DNA from 2 places in the Streptomyces sp. NPDC051921 genome. Region 1 is predicted to be linked to the other one. Evidence: riboswitches for the same ligand, from Rfam matches in the RefSeq annotation. Region 1 holds a riboswitch; the other holds the start of a gene.
What was found. A riboswitch is a leader RNA that binds a small molecule or an ion and turns the genes downstream of it on or off. The one in region 1 is predicted to bind S-adenosylmethionine.
Positions count from the first base shown of each region.

Region 2: another riboswitch for S-adenosylmethionine. It lies ahead of AB0M16_RS27080 (aminotransferase class V-fold PLP-dependent enzyme); the one in region 1 lies ahead of thrC (threonine synthase).

Region 1 is NZ_JBFAXU010000023.1:125,985-133,885, reverse strand. It holds gene AB0M16_RS27965 (SRPBCC family protein) at 8-490, opposite strand; gene groL (chaperonin GroEL) at 675-2,297, opposite strand; gene AB0M16_RS27955 (cold-shock protein) at 2,643-2,846, opposite strand; gene AB0M16_RS27950 (MoaD/ThiS family protein) at 3,261-3,539, opposite strand; gene thrC (threonine synthase) at 3,563-4,873, opposite strand; SAM riboswitch class I at 4,867-5,011, opposite strand; gene AB0M16_RS27940 (glucosyl-3-phosphoglycerate synthase) at 5,133-6,077, shown strand; gene AB0M16_RS27935 (hypothetical protein) at 6,116-6,565, shown strand; gene AB0M16_RS27930 (trehalose-6-phosphate synthase) at 6,705-7,901, shown strand, end outside.
Region 2 is NZ_JBFAXU010000022.1:119,366-127,266, reverse strand. It holds gene AB0M16_RS27105 (heme-copper oxidase subunit III) at 1-190, shown strand, start outside; gene AB0M16_RS27100 (c-type cytochrome) at 263-1,072, shown strand; gene AB0M16_RS27095 (Rieske 2Fe-2S domain-containing protein) at 1,069-2,121, shown strand; gene AB0M16_RS27090 (cytochrome bc complex cytochrome b subunit) at 2,118-3,743, shown strand; gene trpD (anthranilate phosphoribosyltransferase) at 3,880-4,944, shown strand; SAM riboswitch class IV at 5,033-5,149, shown strand; gene AB0M16_RS27080 (aminotransferase class V-fold PLP-dependent enzyme) at 5,332-6,813, shown strand; gene AB0M16_RS27075 (Lrp/AsnC ligand binding domain-containing protein) at 6,881-7,162, opposite strand; gene AB0M16_RS27070 (rhomboid family intramembrane serine protease) at 7,328-7,901, opposite strand, start outside.

The DNA.
Region 1 (7,901 bases):
GGACGGGTCATCCCGTCCGCGCCATCGTCTTCAGGTACGCCGCCAGGCGGTCGTACTGCTCCCGTACCCCCGCCTCCATCCCCGCCGCCAGGGCCTGGTCGCGGATCTCCGTCGTCGGCCAGAAGGACGTGCTGGTGAGGGCCGTGCCGCCGTCGGGGGTGGCGTCGAAGGCGAGGATCACGCGGACCGGATCGGCGCCCGGCATCTGCTCGAAGTTCTCGGTGTAGACGAGGCGCTCGGCCGGGACGATCTCCTCGTACGCGCCGGAGAAGACGATCTCCTGTCCCTCCGGGGTCCGCTGGCCCCAGCGCCAGGCGCCGCCGGGGCGCAGGTCGATGTCGCAGACCGACATGGTCAGGGAGTCGGGGCCGTACCACAAGCGCACGTGCTCGGGGCGCGTCCACGCCTCCCACACGCGTCGGACGGGGGCGTCGAAGGTGCGGGTGATGACCAGCTCGCGGTCCGCCGGTGTGGTCAGCAGGGTGATCATGACGTGCTCCGCCTCCCGCTTCCGTTCCGGGACTCCGGTCCGGGGGATTGCGTTCCGGGCTCTCCCACCAGCATCGCCCCTCCGCATGTCGCCCGCACGCCTCACGGGAAAGCCCGAGGGCGGCACCCCCGGTGGGGGTGCCGCCCTCGGTCGCGTTCAGCGATGAACGTCCGATCCCTGGGGATCAGAAGTCCATGTCACCGCCCGGCATGCCGCCGCCGGCCGGCGCGGCGGCCTTCTCCGGCTTGTCGGCGATGACGGCCTCGGTGGTGAGGAACAGGGCCGCGATGGAGGCGGCGTTCTGCAGCGCGGAGCGCGTCACCTTGGCCGGGTCGATGATGCCCTCGGCGATCATGTCGACGTACTCACCGGTCGCGGCGTTCAGGCCGTGACCGACGGGGAGGTTGCGCACCTTCTCCACGACGACGCCGCCCTCGAGACCACCGTTGACGGCGATCTGCTTCAGCGGGGCCTCCAGGGCCAGCTTGACGGCGTTGGCACCGGTGGCCTCGTCGCCGTCCAGCTCCAGCTTCTCGAAGACCGCGGAGGCCTGCAGCAGGGCCACGCCACCACCGGCGACGATGCCCTCCTCGACGGCCGCCTTCGCGTTGCGAACGGCGTCCTCGATGCGGTGCTTGCGCTCCTTGAGCTCGACCTCGGTCGCGGCACCGGCCTTGATGACGGCGACGCCACCGGCGAGCTTCGCCAGGCGCTCCTGGAGCTTCTCGCGGTCGTAGTCCGAGTCGGAGTTCTCGATCTCGGCGCGGATCTGGTTCACGCGACCGGCGACCTGCTCGCTGTCACCGGCACCGTCGACGATGGTGGTCTCGTCCTTGGTGATGACGACCTTGCGGGCGCGGCCCAGCAGGTCCAGGCCGGCGTTCTCGAGCTTGAGACCGACCTCCTCGGAGATGACCGTGCCGCCGGTGAGGATGGCGATGTCGTTCAGCATGGCCTTGCGGCGGTCGCCGAAGCCCGGGGCCTTGACGGCGACGGACTTGAAGGTGCCACGGATCTTGTTGACGACCAGGGTCGACAGGGCCTCGCCCTCGACGTCCTCGGCGATGATCAGCAGCGGCTTGCCCGACTGCATGACCTTCTCGAGGAGCGGGAGCAGGTCCTTCACCGAGGAGACCTTGGAGTTGACGATGAGGATGTACGGGTCCTCGAGCGCGGCCTCCATGCGCTCCATGTCGGTCGCGAAGTACGCCGAGATGTAGCCCTTGTCGAAGCGCATACCCTCGGTGAGCTCCAGCTCCAGACCGAAGGTCTGGGACTCCTCGACGGTGATGACGCCTTCCTTGCCGACCTTGTCCATGGCCTCGGCGATGAGCTCGCCGATCTGGGTGTCGGCGGCGGAGATGGAGGCGGTGGAGGCGATCTGCTCCTTCGTCTCGACCTCCTTCGCCTGGTCGAGCAGCGCACCGGAGACGGCCTCGACGGCCTTCTCGATGCCGCGCTTGAGGGCCATCGGGTTGGCGCCGGCGGCGACGTTGCGCAGGCCCTCACGGACCAGCGCCTGGGCGAGAACGGTGGCGGTGGTCGTACCGTCGCCGGCGACGTCGTCCGTCTTCTTGGCGACTTCCTTGACCAGCTCGGCGCCGATCTTCTCGTACGGGTCCTCGAGCTCGATCTCCTTGGCGATGGAGACACCATCGTTGGTGATCGTGGGGGCGCCCCACTTCTTCTCGAGGACGACGTTGCGACCCTTGGGGCCGAGGGTGACCTTGACGGCGTCAGCGAGCTGGTTCATGCCGCGCTCGAGACCGCGCCGGGCCTCCTCGTCGAACGCGATGATCTTGGCCATGTGAAGTGGTCCTCCCGGACATGGGGTGGATAACGCTCCAGGACCGCGCCGACGCCCGCGACGGACGGCCTCCGTGCTCCTCGTGGTTCCTTGCCCCACTCGGTCGGCGACCTCGTCTGCCCGATCCTCGTAGCACTCTCACCTTCAGAGTGCTAACGCCAATGATTAGCACTCGCCCTAGGAGAGTGCAAGCGACTCAGGGGGATCCGCCACCCTCCGGCCATCTGTCGGCGCACGCGCGCCACACGCGCGGGCGCACGCGCCCGAGCACGCGCGAGGGGCCCGCATCCCCACCGGGATGCGGGCCCCTCGACGGAAGTGCGTCGGTGGCCGATCGCGCCGCGCTCAGACGGCGAGCTTGACCATGTCCGCCTGCGGACCCTTCTGGCCCTGCGAGATCTCGAACTCGACCCGCTGACCCTCTTCGAGGGTGCGGTATCCGTCCATCTGGATCGCGCTGTAGTGGACGAAAACATCCGCACCACCGTCGACCGCGATGAAGCCGTAGCCCTTCTCCGCGTTGAACCACTTGACGGTGCCCTGAGCCATGCCTAACTCCCCTATTACTGGCCCTTGCGCGGGGCCGCACTTCGCGGACCCGGGTCAGACCCTGCGCCGGAACGCGTCGACCGCGGCTGAATGTATCTGCCCAACTGCCCTCTGCAACAGGTCAATCGGACGAGAATTCTGGGCACGGCCGAAAGGGGAATTGGGGAGAATCCCCGGAATTCCGGGGCAAGTCGGGCCCGGCAAAACGCGCAGAAGGTACACAAGGCGCGGGCACATTGGCTACTTCTTGCCGTGCGGAGACGCATTCTCATATGCGCCTGGCATGAGCAGCGGAGGGGACTTCCCCAACTCTACCGCGCTCAACCATGCAGAATTGCCCCTTCCGCTTCTTCTTGCGGAAGGGGCAATTCAGGTACTGCGGGTACTCGTGGGTACGGCTCGGCCGCGCTCGGCTCAGCAGCCGCCGGCGACGGCCGGGATGATGGAGACGCCCGCGCCGTCCGGCGTCGCGGTCTCCAGGCCCTGCTCGAAGCGCACGTCGTCGTCGTTCACGTACACGTTGACGAAGCGGCGCAGCTTGCCCTGGTCGTCGAGGACGCGGGCCGCGATGCCCGTGTGGTTCTTCTCCAGGTCGGCGATGACCTCGGCGAGGGTCGCACCCTCGGCGGGCACCTCGGACTGACCGCCGGTGTAGGTGCGGAGGATGGTGGGGATGCGGACGTTCACGGCCATGGCTGTCTTCGTACCTCTCGGATTCAGTGGGCCAGGCCCGCGTCGCGGAACGCGTCCAGGCTCGGGCGGATGGTGGCGGTCGCCTGCGAGCTCTCGGCCACGGCGTCCAGGGTCTTGAGGCCGTCGCCGGTGTTGAGGACCACCGTCGTCAGCGTGGGGTCGATGAGGCCGTTCTCGACGAGCTTCCGCGTCACGCCGACGGTCACGCCGCCCGCGGTCTCGGCGAAGATGCCCTCGGTGCGGGCGAGGACCTTGATGGCGTCGACGACCTGCTCGTCGTTCACGTCCTCCACGGCACCGCCCGTGCGGCGGGCGATGTCGAGCACGTACGGGCCGTCGGCCGGGTTGCCGATGGCCAGCGACTTGGCGATGGTGTTCGGCTTCTGCGGGCGGACCACGTCGTGACCGGCCTTGAAGGCGGCGGAGACCGGGGAGCAGCCCTCGGCCTGGGCGCCGAAGATCTTGTACGGCTTGTCCTCGACCAGGCCCAGCTTGACGAGCTCCTGCAGCCCCTTGTCGATCTTGGTGAGCTGGGAGCCGGAGGCGATCGGGATGACCAGCTGGTCCGGGATGACCCAGCCGAGCTGCTCGCAGATCTCGTACGCGAGCGTCTTCGAGCCCTCGCCGTAGTACGGGCGGAGGTTGACGTTCACGAAGCCCCAGCCCTCGCCGAGCGGGTCGCCGATGAGCTCCGAGCAGAAGCGGTTGACGTCGTCGTAGTTGCCCTCGATGGCGACCAGGTCGCCGCCGTAGACACCGGCCATGACGACCTTGCCCTGCTCCAGGTCGTGCGGGATGAACACGCAGGAGCGGAAGCCGGCCCGGGCGGCGGCGGCGCCGACGGCGCCGGCCAGGTTGCCGGTGGAGGAGCAGGAGAGGGTGGTGAAGCCGAAGGCGCGGGCGGCCTCGATGGCCTGGGCGACGACCCGGTCCTTGAAGGAGTGGGTCGGGTTGCCGGAGTCGTCCTTGACGAAGAGCTTGCCGGGCTCGACGCCGATCTCGCGGGCGAGGTTGTCGGCCTGGACGAGCTTGGTCCAGCCCGGGTTCAGGTTCGGCTTCTCGGCGACGTCGGCGGGGACGGGCAGCAGCGGGGCGTAGCGCCAGATGTTGGCGGGGCCGGCCTCGATCTGCTTGCGCAGGGCCTCGGGGTCACCGGTGGGCAGGTCGTACGCGACCTCGAGGGGGCCGAAACACAGCTCACAGGCGAAGATCGGGCCGAGCGGGAAGGATTCGCCGCATTCGCGACAGGAGAGTCCGGAAGCGGGACCGAGATCGACGGTGGTTCCGGGTGCGACGGTCTGTACAGCCATGGAGGCGAGGCCCTTTCTCCTCATCTTCCTCATGACGCATTTCGCCATGAGACGGATTTGGCACCTTCCCTAGCCGGGGGCCTCGCTGGAGGACGAGACAAACCGACTGGAGGGTTGCCGGGGCTTCAACGGGCCGTTTCCCTCTGCCCCTCTGGATGAGCGGTATTCGATTGTGGGACGCGGCCGGCACCCCGACATGCATCGGGCGTCCGCGTTGTTCAAGACTGTAACCGAAGGCCTCGACAGGGGAGACGGACGTCCGATCCGCGAGATGGAGATCACGTTGCTGGAAGAAGTGGAGCGCTGGCTGGCCCGGCGGTCCTGGTCCGTGGCCGACCGTCCGCTGGAGCGGGTCCTCGCCGCCAAGCGGGGGACGACGGTCAGCGTGGTGCTGCCCGCGCTGAACGAGGAGGCGACCGTCGGCGCGATCGTCTCCGTGATCCGCCGCGAACTGATGACGCCGGCGGTGCCGCTGGTGGACGAGCTGGTGGTGATCGACTCGGGCTCGACCGACCGTACGGCCGAGGTCGCCGCGGCCGCCGGCGCGCGGGTGGTGGCGCGCGACGCGATCCTGCCCCGGATACCGGCGGTGCCGGGCAAGGGCGAGGTCCTGTGGCGGTCACTGATGGTGACCAGCGGGGACGTCGTCTGCTTCGTCGACGCGGACCTGCGGGACTTCTCGGCGGACTTCGTCACGGGGATCGTCGGCCCGCTGCTCACCGATCCGGACGTGGACTTCGTGAAGGCGATGTACGACCGCCCGCTCGGCGACACCCCAGGTCAGGGCGGTCGTGTGACGGAGCTGGTGGCCCGGCCGCTGCTCAACCTGCACTGGCCGAGGCTCGCCGGTTTCGTCCAGCCGCTGGGCGGCGAGTACGCGGCGCGGCGCTCCCTGCTGGAGCGGCTCCCGTTCCCGGTCGGTTACGGAGTGGAGCTGGGCCTCCTCGTGGACGCGCTGCACACGGTCGGCCTGGACGCACTCGCACAGGTGGACGTGGGGGTGCGCAAGCACCGGCACCAGGACGGCCGGGCGCTCGGCCGGATGGCGGCGGCGATCTACCGGACGGCCCAGCTGCGTCTCTCGCGCGGGCACCTGGTGCGACCGCTGCTCACCCAGTTCGAGCGCGGCGAGGACGGATTCACGCCGCACACGTACGCGGTGGACACGGAGGAGCGGCCGCCGATGACGGAGATCGCGGAGTACGCGGAGCGCCGCCGCGTGGCGTGACAGCGAATAATGATCATTTCTGCCTACATTTCCGTTTCATGCGGCTCAGATTCACACGGTTCAGAACGGCAACGGGAATCCTGCTGGCCGCCCTCGGCATGGCGGCCGGGACACTGACGATCCCCTCGGCCGCCCCCGCCGCGGCCGACCGGGGCAGGGTCGCGCACGGCGCTCCGAGGACCGCGCACCCGGGTGACCTTTCTGCGGCGAGGAAGGCCGCCGGCGCCCACCCGGGGCTCGACGGGCCGGCCACGGGCCCCGAGCCGGCACCGCCGGACCGGTCCCCGTCGTCCCCCGCACCGACGACCCCGCGCCCCGCGCCGCCCTCCCCGGACCCCGGCCCGCGCGCCGGCGCCCACGGCGGCGCCCAGGGCGGCACGACGACGCGGACCGGCGAGCGCCTGTGGCTGCTCGGCGCGCTGGGCCTCGCGCTGGCGGCGACGGGCGCGGTGGCCATGGCGGCGGCCAGGGCCCGCGGGCCGCGCTGAGTCGCGGGGGCGGGCCGGGGGCAGCGGTGCGGGCCGGCTCGGCGACGGACCCTCCGGACCCGTCGAGCCCTGCCGGCCCGAATCCGTACGTCTCGAATCCGTACGTTTGAGCGTTTACCGGACGGGCTAGGTTCGCCGTATGGCTTCTGTCCTCGTGGCATCGAACCGTGGCCCGGTCTCGTACACCGTGCGGGACGACGGCGCCCTGGACACCCGGCGGGGCGGCGGCGGGCTCGTGTCGGGCCTGAGCGCCGTCTCGTCGGAGGGCGCGGCGGAGGACGGCCTCTGGGTGTGCGCGGCGCTGAGCGACGGCGACCGCGAGGCGGTGCGGCGCGGCGTGGCCGAGCCCGGGGTGCGCATGCTGGACATCGACCCGGACGTGTACGCCGACGCGTACAACGGCATCGCGAACTCGGTGCTGTGGTTCCTGCACCACCATCTGTACGACATCCCGCGCGAGCCCGTCTTCGACGCGGCCTTCCGCCGCCGCTGGGAGTCCTACCGCGCTTACAACCGCGCCTTCGCCGAGGCCCTCGCCGAGGCCGCCGACGAGGGCGCGGCGGTGCTCGTCCAGGACTACCACCTGGCGCTGGTGCCGGGGCAGCTGCGCGCGCTGCGCCCCGACCTGCGGATCGCGCACTTCACGCACACGCCGTGGGCCTCGCCGCAGTACCTGGGCATGCTCCCGGACGACGTCCACCACGAGCTGGTCGAGGGCATGCTCGGCGCCGACGAGGTCGGCTTCCACACCCGGGCCTGGGCGTCCGCCTTCCTCGCCGACCCCCTGGTCGAGCGCGCGGCCGACGGCACGCGGGTCGCCGTGCACCCCCTCGGCGTGGACGCCGGGGAACTGCGCGGCCTCGCCCACCGGCCCGAGGTCGACGAACGGCTCGCCGCGCTGCGCGCCGAGGTCGGCGACCGCAGGACCATCGTCCGCGTCGACCGCACGGAGCTGTCCAAGAACATCCTGCGCGGCCTGCTCGCCTACCGGGAACTCCTGACCACCCGCCCCGAGTGGCGCGGCCGCGTCGTCCACCTGGCCTCCGCCTACCCCTCGCGGCAGGACCTGGAGGTCTACCGGGCGTACACGGCCTCGGTCGGCGAGCTCGCGGCGCGGATCAACGAGGAGTTCGGCACGCCGGACTGGCAGCCCGTCCTGGTGTCCGTCCAGGACGACTTCACCCGCTCCCTCGCCGCCTACCGGATGGCCGACGTCGCCCTGGTCAACCCGGTCCGCGACGGCATGAACCTGGTCGCCAAGGAGATCCCGGTGGTCTCCGACGCGGGCTGCGCCTTGGTGCTCTCCCGGGAGGCGGGCGCGTACGAGGAGCTGCGC
Region 2 (7,901 bases), on a different contig from region 1:
GACCACCGGCTTCCACGGCCTGCACGTGACGGGCGGTCTCATCGCCTTCCTGCTGGTCCTCGGCCGGACGTACGCCGCCAAGAGGTTCACCCACGAGCAGGCAACCGCCGCCATCGTCGTGTCCTACTACTGGCACTTCGTCGATGTCGTCTGGATCGGCCTCTTCGCCACGATCTACTTGATCAAGTAATCGGGCTCCGCCTCCGGGCGGAGACACATCCAGCAAGCATCGACGCAGAAGATCCTGACACCGGGGTAATCCGTGAAAAAGCTCTCCGCACGACGACGCCATCCGCTGGCGGCGGTCGTCGTCCTACTCCTCGCGCTGGCGGCAACTGGGGGGCTGTACGCCGCGTTCGCGCCCGCGGGCACGGCGCAGGCCGATGAAACCGCCCAGTCCCTCGCCATCGAGGAGGGCCAGAAGCTCTACGCCGTCGGCTGCGCCAGCTGCCACGGAACCGGCGGTCAGGGCACCTCTGACGGCCCGTCCCTGGTCGGCGTGGGCTCGGCGGCCGTGGACTTCCAGGTCGGCACCGGCCGTATGCCGGCGCAGCAGCCCGGCGCCCAGGTCCCGAAGAAGAAGGTCATCTACTCGCAGGCCGAGATCGATCAGCTCGCGGCGTACGTGGCCTCCCTCGGCGCCGGACCGATCACGCCGAAGGCCGGCCAGTACAGCCCTGAGGGCGCCGACATCGCCAAGGGTGGCGAGCTGTTCCGCTCCAACTGCGCCCAGTGCCACAACTTCACCGGTGAGGGCGGCGCGCTGACCTACGGCAAGTACGCCCCGAACCTCGAGGGCGTGGACCCGAAGCACCTCTACGAGGCCATGCAGACGGGCCCGCAGAACATGCCGTCCTTCCCCGACACCACGCTGCCGGAGAAGCAGAAGAAGGACATCATCGCCTACGTCCAGGCCGTGAACAGCGACAAGGCCGACAACCCGGGTGGTCTCAAGCTCGGTGGCCTCGGCCCCGTCAGCGAGGGTCTGTTCGCGTGGGTCTTCGGTCTGGGTGCGCTGATCGCAGTTGCCGTCTGGGTCGCGGCCCACACCGCTAAGGCCAAGAAGTCATGAGTACCCAAGAGAATCCAGAAGAGAACCTGCCGACCGAGCAGGCCACCGCGCACGGCGCGGTGAAGGTCGCCGACGACCCGTTCGCCGACCCGGGCCTCCCGCCCCACAAGCCGCGCATCCAGGACATCGACGAGCGCGCAGCTCGCCGGTCCGAGCGCGCGGTCGCGTTCATGTTCACGCTGTCGATGCTGGCCACGATCGGCTTCATCGCCTCGTACGTGATCTTCCCGGTCGACAAGATCGTGTACATCTGGCCCTTCGGCCGGGTGTCCGCGCTCAACTTCGCCCTGGGCTGGACCCTCGGCGCGGCCCTGTTCTTCATCGGCGCGGGCGCGGTCCACTGGGCCCGCACCCTGATGTCCGATGTCGAGGTCGCCGACGAGCGTCACCCGATGGAGGCGACGCCCGAGGTCAAGGCCAAGGTCATGGCGGACTTCGCGGCCGGTGCCGCCGAGTCCGGCATGGGCCGCCGCAAGCTGATCCGCAACACGATGTTCGGCGCGCTGGCCCTGGTGCCGCTCTCCGGCGTGGTGCTGCTGCGTGACATGGGTCCGCTGCCCGAGAAGAAGCTGCGCTCCACCCTGTGGGCCAAGGGCAAGCTGCTCATCAACATGAACACCAACGAGCCGCTGCGTCCCGAGGACGTCGCGGTCGGCTCGCTGACCTTCGCGAAGCCCGAGGGCCTCGAGGAGCACGACCACGACTTCCAGGTCGAGATCGCCAAGGCCGCCCTGATGATCGTCCGGATCCAGCCGGAGGACATCAAGGACAAGCGCGAGCTCGAGTGGTCGCACGACGGCATCGTCGCCTTCTCGAAGATCTGCACCCACGTCGGTTGCCCGATCTCCCTGTACGAGCAGCAGACGCACCACGTGCTCTGCCCGTGCCACCAGTCCACCTTCGACCTGTCGGACGGCGCCCGCGTCATCTTCGGCCCGGCCGGCCACGCCCTCCCGCAGCTGCGGATCGGCGTGAACGACAAGGGCTTCCTCGAGGCGCACGGCGACTTCGACGAGCCCGTCGGTCCTGCCTTCTGGGAGCGCGGATGAGCACTGTGACCAATACGCAGAAGAAGGCGCCCGCCGGTGAGCGGATCGCCGACTGGGCCGACGGCCGCCTGGGGATCTACACGCTGGCCAAGGCCAACATGCGGAAGATCTTCCCGGACCACTGGTCCTTCATGCTGGGCGAGGTCTGCCTCTACAGCTTCCTCATCATCATCCTGACGGGCGTCTACCTGACGCTGTTCTTCCACCCGTCGATGAACGAGGTGGAGTACGTCGGACCGTACGTCCCGCTCCAGGGACAGCTGATGTCCGAGGCGTTCAACTCGACCATGCACATCTCCTTCGAGGTGCGCGGTGGCCTGCTCATCCGGCAGATCCACCACTGGGCGGCGCTGATCTTCCTCGCCGGCATGTTCGTGCACATGATGCGCGTGTTCTTCACCGGCGCGTTCCGCAAGCCGCGTGAGATCAACTGGCTGTTCGGCTTCCTGCTGTTCTTCCTGGGCATGTTCACCGGCTTCACCGGTTACTCGCTCCCGGACGACCTGCTCTCCGGCACCGGTGTGCGCTTCATGCAGGGCGCGATCCTGTCCGTCCCGATCGTCGGCACCTACCTGTCGATGTTCCTCTTCGGCGGCGAGTTCCCCGGCGGCGACTTCGTCGCGCGCTTCTACTCGGCGCACGTGCTGCTGCTCCCGGGCATCATGCTCGGCCTGGTGGTCGCGCACCTCATCCTGGTGTTCGTCCACAAGCACACGCACTTCGAGGGCCCGGGCCGCACGAACAAGAACGTCGTCGGCATGCCGCTGCTGCCCGTGTACATGGCGAAGGCCGGAGGGTTCTTCTTCCTGGTCTTCGGCGTCATCGCGGTCATCGCGGCGATCGCCTCGATCAACCCGATCTGGGCCATCGGCCCGTACCGCCCGGACCAGGTGTCCACCGGCGCCCAGCCCGACTGGTACATGGGCTTCGCCGAGGGCCTGATCCGTGTCATGCCGGGCTGGGAGATCAACCTCTGGGGCCACACCCTGGTCCTGGGCGTCTTCATCCCGCTGGTGATCTTCCCGGTGGTCCTGGCGGCCATCGCGGTCTACCCGTTCATCGAGTCCTGGATCACGGGTGACAAGCGCGAGCACCACATCGCGCAGCGCCCGCGCAACGCTCCGACGCGCACCGCCTTCGGTGTCGCCTGGATCACCGCGTACATGGTCATGCTCATCGGTGGTGGAAACGACCTCTGGGCGACCCACTTCCACCTGTCGATCAACTCGATCACCTGGTTCGTCCGGATCTTCTTCTTCGCCGGCCCGGTCATCGCGTTCGTCGTCACCAAGCGGATCTGCCTCGGCCTGCAGCGCCGCGACAAGGACAAGGTGCTGCACGGCCGCGAGTCCGGCATCATCAAGCGCCTGCCGCACGGTGAGTTCGTCGAGGTCCACCAGCCGCTCAGCCAGGGCGAGCTGCACCGCCTCACGGCGCACGAGCAGTACGCGCCGGCCGAGCTGCCGCCGGCCGTCGACGAGAACGGCGTGGAGCGCAAGATCGGCCGGATGCAGAAGCTCCGGGTCAAGCTCAACAGGGGCTACTACGGCGAAGACAACCAGATCGCCAAGCCCACCGTCGAGGAGTACAAGGAGATCCAGAGCGGCCACGGCCACCACTGATCACCTCGACCTCCTGACGTAGGTCGCCACGGCGAGAGCCCCGTCCATTCGATGGACGGGGCTCTTTGCCGTCCCCGGAGATCGATAGGGTGGGAGACAACCCTTGTAGGTCCGTACGGAGACATCAGGAGCGACCATGAGCGCAGTGAACCCCGCTGGAGGCGACACCGCGGCGGGCCGCTCCTGGCCCGCCCTGCTGAACGGGCTGCTCGAAGGCCGGGACCTGTCCGCCGACGACACCGCCTGGGCGATGGACCTGATCATGCGCGGTGAGGCGACCGACGCGCAGATCGCCGGGTTCATGGTGGCCCTGCGGGCCAAGGGCGAGACGGTGGAGGAGATCACCGGTCTCGTCCGGACCATGTACGAGCACGCCAACGTGATCGAGGTGCCCGGGCCCGCCGTCGACATCGTCGGCACCGGCGGGGACGGCGCCAAGACGGTGAACATCTCCACGATGGCGTCCATCGTGGTGGCCGGCACCGGAGTGAAGGTCGTCAAGCACGGCAACCGGGCCGCCTCCTCCGCCTCCGGCTCCTCCGACGTCCTGGAGAAGCTCGGCATCAATCTGCACCTGACCCCGCAGCGGGTCGCCGAGGTCGCCGAAGAGGCCGGCATCACCATCTGCTTCGCGGTGAAGTTCCACCCCTCGCTGCGGCACGTCGCCGCCGCCCGGGGCCAGCTCGGCATCCGCACGACCTTCAACGTGCTCGGTCCGCTGACCAACCCCGCCAAGGTGCGGGCCCAGGCCGTCGGCGTCGCGGACCCGCGCATGGCGCCCATCGTGGCCGGGGTGCTCGCCGAGCGCGGCAACTCCGCCCTGGTGTTCCGCGGTGACGACGGCCTGGACGAGCTGACGACCACCTCCACCTCCCGCGTCTGGGTGGTCCGCGGCGGCACGGTGACCGAGGAGCGCTTCGACCCGCGCGACGCCGGCCTCGAACTCGTGACCCTGGAGGACCTGCGCGGCGCCGACGCCTCGTACAACGCCGACGTGGCCCGTCGCCTGCTCGCCGGCGAGACCGGACCCGTACGGGACGCGGTGCTGCTCAACGCGGCGGCGGCGCTGACCGCCCTGGAGCCGGGGGAGGGCACCCTGGTGGAGCAGCTGCGCACGGGCATGGCGAAGGCCGCGGAGTCGATCGACTCGGGCGCCGCCCGGCGGGCCCTGGAGCGGTGGGTGGCGGCCAGCAACGCCTGACGCCCATGAGAACGGAGCATGGCGACCCCGTCCCGGATGCCGGGACGGGGTTGCGTCGTCGTGATCGACTGGCATAGGTTCTGTGACAGGTCATGAGTGACAGCGACAAAGCCCCGGCTGGCTGTCCGGCAACCCTCCGTCCGTGGCGGGGTGCCCCGGGTGAAGACCAGGCCGTACGAGCAGAAGCCTGCGGCAAGCGCGGACCCCTGCGCACAACCCTGGGGTCCTTGGTCCTCTAGGGAGCAGTGTCTCGTGAGCAAGCGAATGCGCTAGGGCCCTCCGGCCCCCTTCTCCACCACCACCCGTACGCGGCACCCCTTTGCGCGCTGCCGTCGCGCGGGCCTCTTCACGCCATTTCGCGCCCTTTTTATGCCGGGAGATACCGTCATGTCCGCACGCCCGAACGCCGCCGTCGCCGCCGTCCCCGTCGCCACCGACACCGTCTCCACCACCGTCCCTTCCGCCGCCCCCGCTCCCGCCTCGGCGTCCGGCGACTCCGACCCCTGCTGCGACGCCCCGCTGCCGGTCCTCGGCCGGGACGTCACGGTCCCGCTGGTCACCGGCGGCGAGGTCGGCTACGCGGCGCTCGACTACGCGGCCAGCGCCCCGGCCCTGCAGCGCGTGTGGGACGACGTCGCCGCGTACGCGCCGTACTACGGCAGCGTCCACCGCGGCGCCGGGTACCTCTCCCAACTCTCCACCGACCTCTTCGAGAACAGCCGGACCGCCGTCGCCGAGTTCCTCGACTGCCGCCCCGGCGACCAGGTCGTCTTCACCCGCTCCACCACCGACTCGCTCAACCTGCTCGCCCAGGTGATCCCCGCCGACTGCCAGGTCTTCGTCTTCGAGACCGAGCACCACGCCTCGCTGCTGCCCTGGGGGTCCCCCCACGCCCCCGGGCGTAGGGGGAGCGACGCCCGCGTCACCCACCTCAACGCGCCGCGCACCCCGCAGCAGGCCGTCGAGACCCTCGAGCGCGCGCTCGCCGACCGCGACCCCTCCGGCCCCGCCCTGGTCTGTGTGACGGGCGCCTCCAACGTCACCGGCGAGCTCTGGCCGGTGCGCGAACTCGCCGCCGCCGCGCACGCGCACGGCGCGCGGATCGTCCTGGACGCCGCCCAGCTGGCGCCCCACCACCCCGTCTCCGTACGGGAGTCGGACGTCGACTGGGTCGCCTTCTCGGGGCACAAGCTGTACGCCCCGTTCGGCTCCGGCGTCCTCGCGGGGCGGGCCGACTGGCTCCAGGACGCCGAGCCCTACCTCGCGGGCGGTGGAGCCTCCCGCAAGGTGGCCCGCCGGGCCGACGGTGGTGTGGACGTGGAGTGGCACACCACCGCGGCCCGGCACGAGGCGGGCTCGCCCAACGTGATCGGCGTCTACGCCATCGCCTCCGCCTGCAAGGCGCTCACCGAGGCCGGCTTCGACCGGCTCGTCGCCCGCGAGCGGCACCTGATCGCGAAGGTCCGCGAAGGCCTCGCCGAGGTGCCCGCGGTGCGGGTGCTCTCCCTCTTCGGCGACGACGCCGACAGGGTCGGCGTCATCTCCTTCGTCGTGGACGGCTGGAACAGTTCCCACTTCGCCGCCGCGCTCTCCGCCGAATACGGCATCGGCGTCCGGGACGGCCTGTTCTGCGCCCACCCGCTGGTGCGCACCCTGCTCGGCAGCGACCCGCAGGACCCGGGCGAGTGCGGCGCCCCCGAGGCCGCCCCGGGGGAGCGGTCGCTGAACGCCATCCGGGTGAGCTTCGGCGCCGGTACGCCGGACGAGCACGTGGAGCGGTTCGTCGGCGCGGTCAAGGAGCTGGTACGCGACGGCGCCCGGTGGAACTACCGCACCGAGGACGGCCGCTGCGTCCCGGACCGCGGCTGAACTGTCCCTCGTACGGGTGAAGCCGGCCTCCCGTGGGGAGGCCGGCTTCGTCGACGGTGCGCGGGCCCTACGACTCCAGGCCGATGGCGAACGCCGCGTCCAGATCGTGCTGGGAGTAGGCGCGGAAGGCGACGTGGGTGTCGGTGCCCTCGACGCCCGGGATCTTGGAGATCTGGCCGGGGATGATGTCGGCCAGGTCGTCGTGGCGGCCCACCCGGACCATCGCGATCAGGTCGTAGGTGCCGGTGACCGAGAAGACCTCGCTGACGGAGTCGATCGCGGCGATCGCCTCGGCGATCTCGGGGATCCGGTCCACGCTGGTCTTGATGAGCACGATCGCGGTGATCACGGCTGGCTTTCTCCCTCGGTGGCCGCGGCTGGTGGTTTCACTCTATCCGCCCTCCCGTCACCCGCCACCGCCCCTCCGAGGAAGCGCTGCGCGAGCCCCTTCTCCCTCCCGTCACCCGCCACCGCCCCTCCGAGGAAGCGCTGCGCGAGCCCCTTCTCCCTCCCGTCACCCGCCACCGCCCTCCTGGGAAAGCGCTTCGCGAGCCCCTCTCCCTCTGTAGCGCGCCCACGCGTAGAGGAACCCGATCCCGAACCCCACCACGTGCGCCAGGTACGCGACCCCCGGCCCCGATCCCGCCGAGCGTGCCGCCAGCCACTGCAGCGCGAACCAGAAGATCAGCACGATCCAGGCCGGGAAGCGCAGCGGCAGGAAGAAGAGGAAGGGGAACAGGCTGGTGACCCGGGAGCGCGGGAAGAGGTAGAGGAAGGCGCCGAGCACCCCGGAGATGGCCCCGGACGCCCCGACCAGGGTCTGCCCGCTGTCGGCGTGCGCCGCCGCGTACCCCACCAGCGCCAGGTAGCCGCAGCCCAGGGAGAACAGGCCGAACTCGGCCGCCCCCATCCGTTCCTCCGCCATGGCCCCGAAGACGTACAGGAACAGCATGTTCCCGAGCAGGTGCAGCCAGCTGCCGTGCACGAAGAGGGCGGTCAGCGGGGTGAGCAGGGCCCGCGGATCCCCTCGCAGGAGATCCGCCGGGATCACGCCCCAGCGCTGGAAGTAGCTGCTCTGCGCCGCGAGC